Regions from separate parts of the Cellvibrio sp. GW822-FHT04B05 genome, predicted to be linked through region 3. Evidence: predicted binding sites of a transcription regulator. Region 3 holds the regulator's gene; each other region holds the start of a gene.

Region 1 (2,272 bases), 570 kb from region 3:
TGTGCGACAGTGCGTTTACGTTTTTGATGGCCATCATCGGGCCTTCAAACGTCGACATACCGTAGAAAGAGAGAGCAACCACGAGGAAACGCAAGGTAGGGTCGGTACGCAATTTATGCCAGGCACCTGACAGGGTCATAATACCGTTGATCATACCGCCCCAGCTTGGCGCGAGCAGGATCAGAGACATCACCATACCCAGGGACTGGGTCCAATCCGGCAATGCGGAGTAGTGCAAGTGGTGCGAACCAGCCCAGATGTACAGGGAGATCAATGCCCAGAAGTGAACAATCGACAACTGGTAAGAGTAAACAGGACGACCCGCCTGTTTGGGTACGAAGTAATACATCATGCCGAGGAAGCCCGCCGTCAGGAAGAACCCTACCGCGTTATGGCCGTACCACCACTGCACCATGGCGTCAGCAGCGCCGGCATAGGCTGAATAAGACTTCGTCAGGGTAACCGGTACAAATGCACTGTTGACAATGTGCAGTACCGCAACAGTGACAATGAAGCCACCATAGAACCAGTTAGCTACATAAATGTGCGAGGTTCTGCGCTTGACGATGGTGCCGAAGAAAACGATGGCGTAGGAAATCCACACCAGCGCCAGCAGGATATCAATTGGCCATTCCAGCTCTGCGTATTCCTTGGCAGAGGTAATACCTTGTGGCAGGGTAATCGCCGCCAGAACAATAACGGTTTGCCAGCCCCAGAAAGTGAACGGAACCAACCATCCACCGAAGAGCGGCGCCTGACAAGTACGCTGTACTACATAGTAGGAGGTAGCAAAAAGTGCACAACCGCCGAATGCAAAAATTACCGCGTTAGTATGCAACGGACGCAAACGGCCGAAGCTGGTGTATGGTTGCAGCAAGTCATTAAGACCCGGCCAAACCAACTGAGATGCGATAAGAACGCCAATTCCCATCCCAAATATGCCCCAAACAATGGTCATAATGGAGAATTTGCGCACTATATCGAAGTCGTATACTGGAGGATCCCCAGCTACTGTCGCATGACTACCCATAGGACTTTCCTATTACTTAAAGAAAAATGAAATCGTTTGTTCTGCCAGCGCCACTTGTCGCTCAAAGCTATACGGCAATCATCACGCCTATACCCCTACTTTAGGTGCGGCATTTTGCCTTATGCGTGGCAATTTGTCTCACCTAACCAGTGCAAGGATTGATATTTATCAAATTATTTATGCGCGTTTAACCGGTTTGTAGAATAGCCCATAAATGGATATTTTCTGTACAAACCGGTATTTCGGCATTTGTTGTTTTTACTTGAGGGTACGTCCTTTGTTTGCAGCAATACGCATACGCAAAGCGTTCAGTTTGATGAAACCTTCTGCATCTTTCTGATTATATGCACCGGCATCGTCTTCAAAAGTCGCTACTTTTTCATCAAACAAGCTGTCGGCAGAACGGCGTCCAACCACATGCACAGAACCTTTATAGAGTTTCACGCGCACATCACCATTAACATGAACCTGGGACTGATCGATCGCCGCCTGCAGCATCAGGCGCTCCGGGCTCCACCAGTATCCGTTGTAGATCATCTCCGCATATTTAGGCATCAGGCTATCTTTCAAGTGGGCAACTTCGCGATCGAGCGTAATTGATTCAATTGCACGATGCGCACGCATCATGATGGTGCCGCCCGGCGTTTCATAACAGCCGCGCGACTTCATGCCTACATAGCGGTTTTCCACGATATCCAAACGGCCAACGCCGTTCTCGCCACCGACTTTATTCAGGTAAGACAGCACAGTGGCAGGAGACATTGGCTTGCCATCAATAGCAACGATGTCGCCTTTCTCGTAAGTCAGTTCGAGATAAGTTGCCTTATCAGGAGCTGCTTCCGGAGTCACAGTCCAGCGCCACATATCTTCTTCAGCTTCAGTCCATGGGTTTTCCAGAACCTTGCCTTCATAGGAGATGTGCAGCAGGTTGGCATCCATAGAGTAAGGCGATTTTTTCTTCTTGGTGAAATCAACCGGGATATTGTGTTGTTCGCAATACGCCATCAGGGTCTCACGGGAAGTCAGATCCCACTCGCGCCACGGGGCAATTACTTTAATGCCTGGCTTAAGCGCGTAGGCACCCAGCTCGAAGCGCACCTGGTCATTACCTTTACCGGTGGCACCGTGGGAGATCGCATCCGCGCCCACTTCGTTGGCGATTTCGATCAAACGCTTGGCGATCAGTGGACGGGCGATTGAGGTACCGAGTAAATACTCGCCTTCATAAATGGTGTTCGCACG
Region 2 (2,272 bases), on a different contig from region 3:
TATTACGGTTTTTATTAATCAGTACTTTTCCCTTTTTACTAAAACTCAATTGAGTTTCCCACTCATCAGTAATCATATGGGCATTATAAAAATCACTTCCCAACCACTGTTGCAGTTGTGGTATAGCATTGTCAATTGCAAGATTTTTAGTCACGTGATTCGTACGATACTCATATAAAAACGACAGCAACGTTTGTTCTTTAATTTGCACCGGGCGAATCGTGACGCGGGTCAATTCAGTATCAGCGCCTTTATATTTAGATAACACCAAACGCTGCAGGAAATGTCCTGCAAATGCTTGCTGGCAATCAGTTAAGAAATTTTCTACATCTGGACTGGAACCATCATTAGCCATAACTGTACTCATTATTCATCCGCATATATCTGTCAGTGCGGACTTTGCATTCGGAAACTCAAAGGAAAACCCGGTATTCAGCAAATTATGCGGGATAACCCTCTGTCCTTCCAATAATAAATCCCAATGTCGGCATAAAAGTTAACTACAGAAATAGAAATTAACGTGCGGTCGTATAGTAGATTGAATAATTGATAGCACCGAATGGAAAGAGAAAATAGGGAAATAAGATTCAGATTTGAATTACAGAATAAGCAGATTTCATACGAGCGAAAGAATATAGAGCAGAAAGTTTAGCGGGATTAACGCAATCCATTGCGTCAGAATGTCCAGGTTTTCCTTCACTTTAAGCAGTGGGTTACTTGTGATTGTCTTTCAAATCACCAACCCCTTTTTGGACCTTACCTTCAACTTGTTTTGCGATGCCTTTAGCTTGGTGTTTTTCACTGCCAATAGCCTCGCCAGTTTTTTGCTGCACTTTACCGGCAGCCTGCTTCACTGAGCCTTTCACTTGATCTTTGTTCATGATGATTATCTCTCTATGAATTAAGTTCAATATGGGAGTTATCTATTGAGTCACAACAAATATTTCCCTCCAGCAAATACCGCGTCGAACCTAGCACATAACCTTCATATCAGATTGGAAACGGCATTCAACGAGTTCACAATAACCAGAAAAATGCCCTGCCTCGGTGCGCAAGCAAACATAAAATCACCTTTTTACATGCTCAAATAAACCGTGCCGCAATGCCTGACAAACAGGCAAATTGCTTGACGCAGATCAAATAATTCTGTAATTTCAGTAAATACTGAAAATTCAGGAAGTACAGCATGGCCGAAAAACTGACTCCAATGATCCAGTCTTGCGTCCTTCATTTCGGCGAAATGGGCAGTCGCTGGGGAATAAACCGCACAGTAGGGCAAATGTATGCCCTGCTGGTATTAAGCAAAGAACCGCTGTGCGCGGATGACATTACTGAGGCACTGGGCATATCGCGCTCCAACGTGAGCATGGGGCTTAAAGAGCTGATGTCCTGGGAACTGGTCAAGCTGCAGCATCGCCAAGGGGAACGCCGCGAGTTCTATTCGGCACCGGGCGATGTATGGGATATCGCCAAAATCCTAATTGAACAGCGCCGCAAACGGGAAATTGACCCCACGCTCTCTACTTTGCGCAACTTGCTGATTGAAACGCCGGCCAACGCCGACGAGGAATATGCGCAAGAACGGATGCGCGAAATGCACGAGCTGATTGAGATGATTACCCTGTGGACGCAGGAAATCCAGCGCCTCGATTCTGCCAATTTGGGCAAGCTGCTCAAACTCGGCAGCAGCATCGGCAAAGTACTGGATATGAAAGATCGATTGTTGGGTTCCGGTAAAAAAGAAACTACAAAGTAACCTATCCCAACATGACAATAGTGCAAACGCACTAAATTTCTACGGAGAACATCTCCGGCTGACGCTTATCAAAAGGATTGCTCCATTTTTATCGAGGTACTTTTATGCTCGAAACACTCATACTCTCCCGCATCCAGTTTGCTGCCAATATTTCCTTTCATATTTTATTTCCCTCTATTTCAATCGCACTTTGCTGGTTTTTATTTTATTTCAAAGTGCGTTACAACCGCAGCGGCGATGATGTCTGGATGCGTGCTTATCGTTTCTGGGTGAAAGTATTTGCGCTGACGTTTGCATTGGGTGTGGTCAGTGGCATCACCATGAGTTTCCAATTCGGCACTAACTGGCCGGGCTATATGGAAACAGTGGGCAATATTGCAGGACCATTGCTTGGCTACGAAGTACTAACGGCATTTTTTTTAGAAGCCACATTTCTAGGCATTATGTTATTCGGCATTAACAAAGTATCCAATCGTATTCACACGCTCGCGACTTTCCTGGTGGCATTCGGTACCA
Region 3 (2,272 bases):
CGCACAAAAAAGGCGAGTAACGATAAAAAAACAAAAGTGAGATGAATATGTTTAAGGGCTAGGTACACGGTATTTTCCTTCTTGTAGAAGTGAGTTGTTATGGTCTTGCAATGAACTCTTTTTACGCAGCATCCAGTGCTTTTCCAACAAGCCCGAGCATGGCTTCAGAGAGCGGCAACTTTAGCGCTGCTTCATGGCCTTTGGGCGACATCTTGTTCCAGGTTTTTTGAATAATATCGATCAGCTTTGCTTCCTCGTGTTTGGTGGCAAAATCTTCGAGATAAAACTCGATAAAGACCAGGCACACGACATCTTCCAGTGTTTGAACTTCTTCATCGCGTTTCAAGCTGCGTTTGAGCAGTAAATCTTTTACGCGCGCAATAATGGTTTCGTCATAACCTTGTTCAGCCATAATTTCACCAGCGATATCGCCATGTAGCTGTGCCAGATCTAACCGCCATTTTTTGTAACCATTCCTATCCATCGGATAATCACTGCGCGGGCTTTTCCAGCGGCAAATATGTTGGCTGCGGGTTGCCAATTGCAAGGCTTCAGAAGGGGCATCACAAAACTTGTGCAGTTGCGCGCTCATGCGCTGCGCATAAATCCATTCTTTGGCAACAGGTTTGCCATCAACGATTTCAGTGTTGGGATCTTGCAAGTTTGCTGCATCGAATGCAGCGAGGGTTTTTTCCAATCGGACAGGGTTGGTCATTCATCATTACTCATTTGGTCTAGTTACCTGTTTCGCCATTGGCGATATTGCGTAACTGATCCATATTTTTAATCAGGATTTCTTTTTTATCTACCACAATCACATCTTGTTTTTGCAGACGGGTAAAAATACGGCTCACAGTTTCAATCGTCAGCCCCAAATAATTGCCGATATCCGTACGCGACATAGGTAAGCGGAAGGCATTGGCTGATAATTGGCGGCGGCTATTGCGGCTGGAGATACTGAGTAGCAGCGCAGCGATTCGCTCCTCCGCACTGCTTTTGCTGAGCAGGGTGATAATTTGTTGGTCCTGCGTAATTTCCCGGCTCATCAGTTGGAAAAAATGACGTTGCAGATTGGGGATTTGCAAGCTCAATTCTTCCATGCGATTAAATGGAATTTCACACACAGAGGCAGTTTCCAGCGCGATTACCGAATTGGTATAGCAGCTATCGGCGATACCATCCATACCCACAACCTCACCGGGCAAATAAAATCCGGTGACTTGCTCCTCACCACTATCGCTCAACGTTATGGCCTTTACCGCGCCGGAGCGAATGGCATAAACCGAATCAAAGGGATCATTGGCGCGATACAGGTAGTCGCCTTTTTGCAGGGGTTTGCCGCGTTGGATGATGTGATTGAGCCGATCAATATCATCAATATGCAAGCTGATAGGCAGGCAAATGGTGTTTAATCTGCAATTGCCGCAGCTCACTTTTTTATCATGGGCGCAATTGGCATCCTGCGTTTTGACGATAGTTTGATTGAGAGTCATGGGCAGACACCTTAAGGAAACAGCTATCCCTGATGGGGATGGTGGGGTGAAGCTTTATATAAATAGTTTAATGAAGCGATTGTTGCAGCTTTGATAGGGACGGTAAATAGTTGATTTGGGCTCAAGTAAGTAGGTGGCAAAATATCTCTCACTTACTAGATAGATGACTGTTATTGAGTGATTTCCGGTTGCTTGAGATGTGGAATATAAAAAAGGGCTGACGAACCAGCCCGAAGGAGATTAACCGGTGACCCGGTTAAGTGAAAGAGGGTGAATAAGTAGCCAGATTGTATGGCTGTATCTTATCCAGCTGTACCGGTTTACGGGAGTGACAAATTGCCGCATGCTGCATCCGTTATAACTAAAGTCGCTTATTCGTTAGCCAATAGGCTCTTTACATGGCAGTGGCGGCGGAATATATTTGGTCTGCTGGTCTGTTCGCAGCATTATTTATGGTAAGTCACCTCGTTGTTCTAGCAGTCATCTATTAGCACCTCGGTTTGTTCTACATAAGTAACACCTGAATCCGCCAGCGAAGCTCCACTTGGGGTATTCATTTAATTATTTATAAAAAGACAACGAGGTTTATATGGCTAGAAGTACTGGTACTGTTAAATGGTTTAACGAATCTAAAGGTTTTGGCTTTATTGCTAGCGAAGCTGGTCAAGATGTGTTCGTTCACTACAGCGCTATCACTGGTTCAGGTTTTAAAACCCTGGCTGAAGGCCAAAAAGTAGAATTTGACGTTAAGCCTGGCCAGAAAGGTCCGCAAGCTGAAA

What was found. The regulator FNR, encoded in region 3, switches genes on or off when oxygen is low (the NO sensors DNR and NnrR bind a similar motif). The targets are predictions, from matches to a motif close to TTGATNNNNATCAA.
Region 1: a site for FNR is predicted at 1,189-1,202, ahead of ccoN (cytochrome-c oxidase, cbb3-type subunit I). Genes of this name have one in related genera too.
Region 2: a site for FNR is predicted at 1,127-1,140, ahead of AC1RJL_RS13435 (GbsR/MarR family transcriptional regulator). Genes of this name have one in related genera too.

The regions. Positions count from the first base shown of each region.
Region 1 covers NZ_JBXAMU010000002.1:705,071-707,342, forward strand. The annotation lists gene ccoN (cytochrome-c oxidase, cbb3-type subunit I) at 1-1,030, opposite strand, end outside; gene AC1RJL_RS08590 (argininosuccinate synthase) at 1,289-2,272, opposite strand, start outside.
Region 2 covers NZ_JBXAMU010000004.1:47,383-49,654, forward strand. The annotation lists gene AC1RJL_RS13420 (class I SAM-dependent methyltransferase) at 1-367, opposite strand, end outside; gene AC1RJL_RS13425 (DUF1731 domain-containing protein) at 371-469, opposite strand; gene AC1RJL_RS13430 (CsbD family protein) at 714-881, opposite strand; gene AC1RJL_RS13435 (GbsR/MarR family transcriptional regulator) at 1,187-1,756, shown strand; gene AC1RJL_RS13440 (cytochrome ubiquinol oxidase subunit I) at 1,861-2,272, shown strand, end outside.
Region 3 covers NZ_JBXAMU010000002.1:139,023-141,294, reverse strand. The annotation lists gene AC1RJL_RS06195 (SirB2 family protein) at 1-68, opposite strand, end outside; gene AC1RJL_RS06190 (DUF4202 domain-containing protein) at 122-715, opposite strand; gene fnr (fumarate/nitrate reduction transcriptional regulator Fnr) at 735-1,493, opposite strand; gene AC1RJL_RS06180 (cold-shock protein) at 2,083-2,272, shown strand, end outside.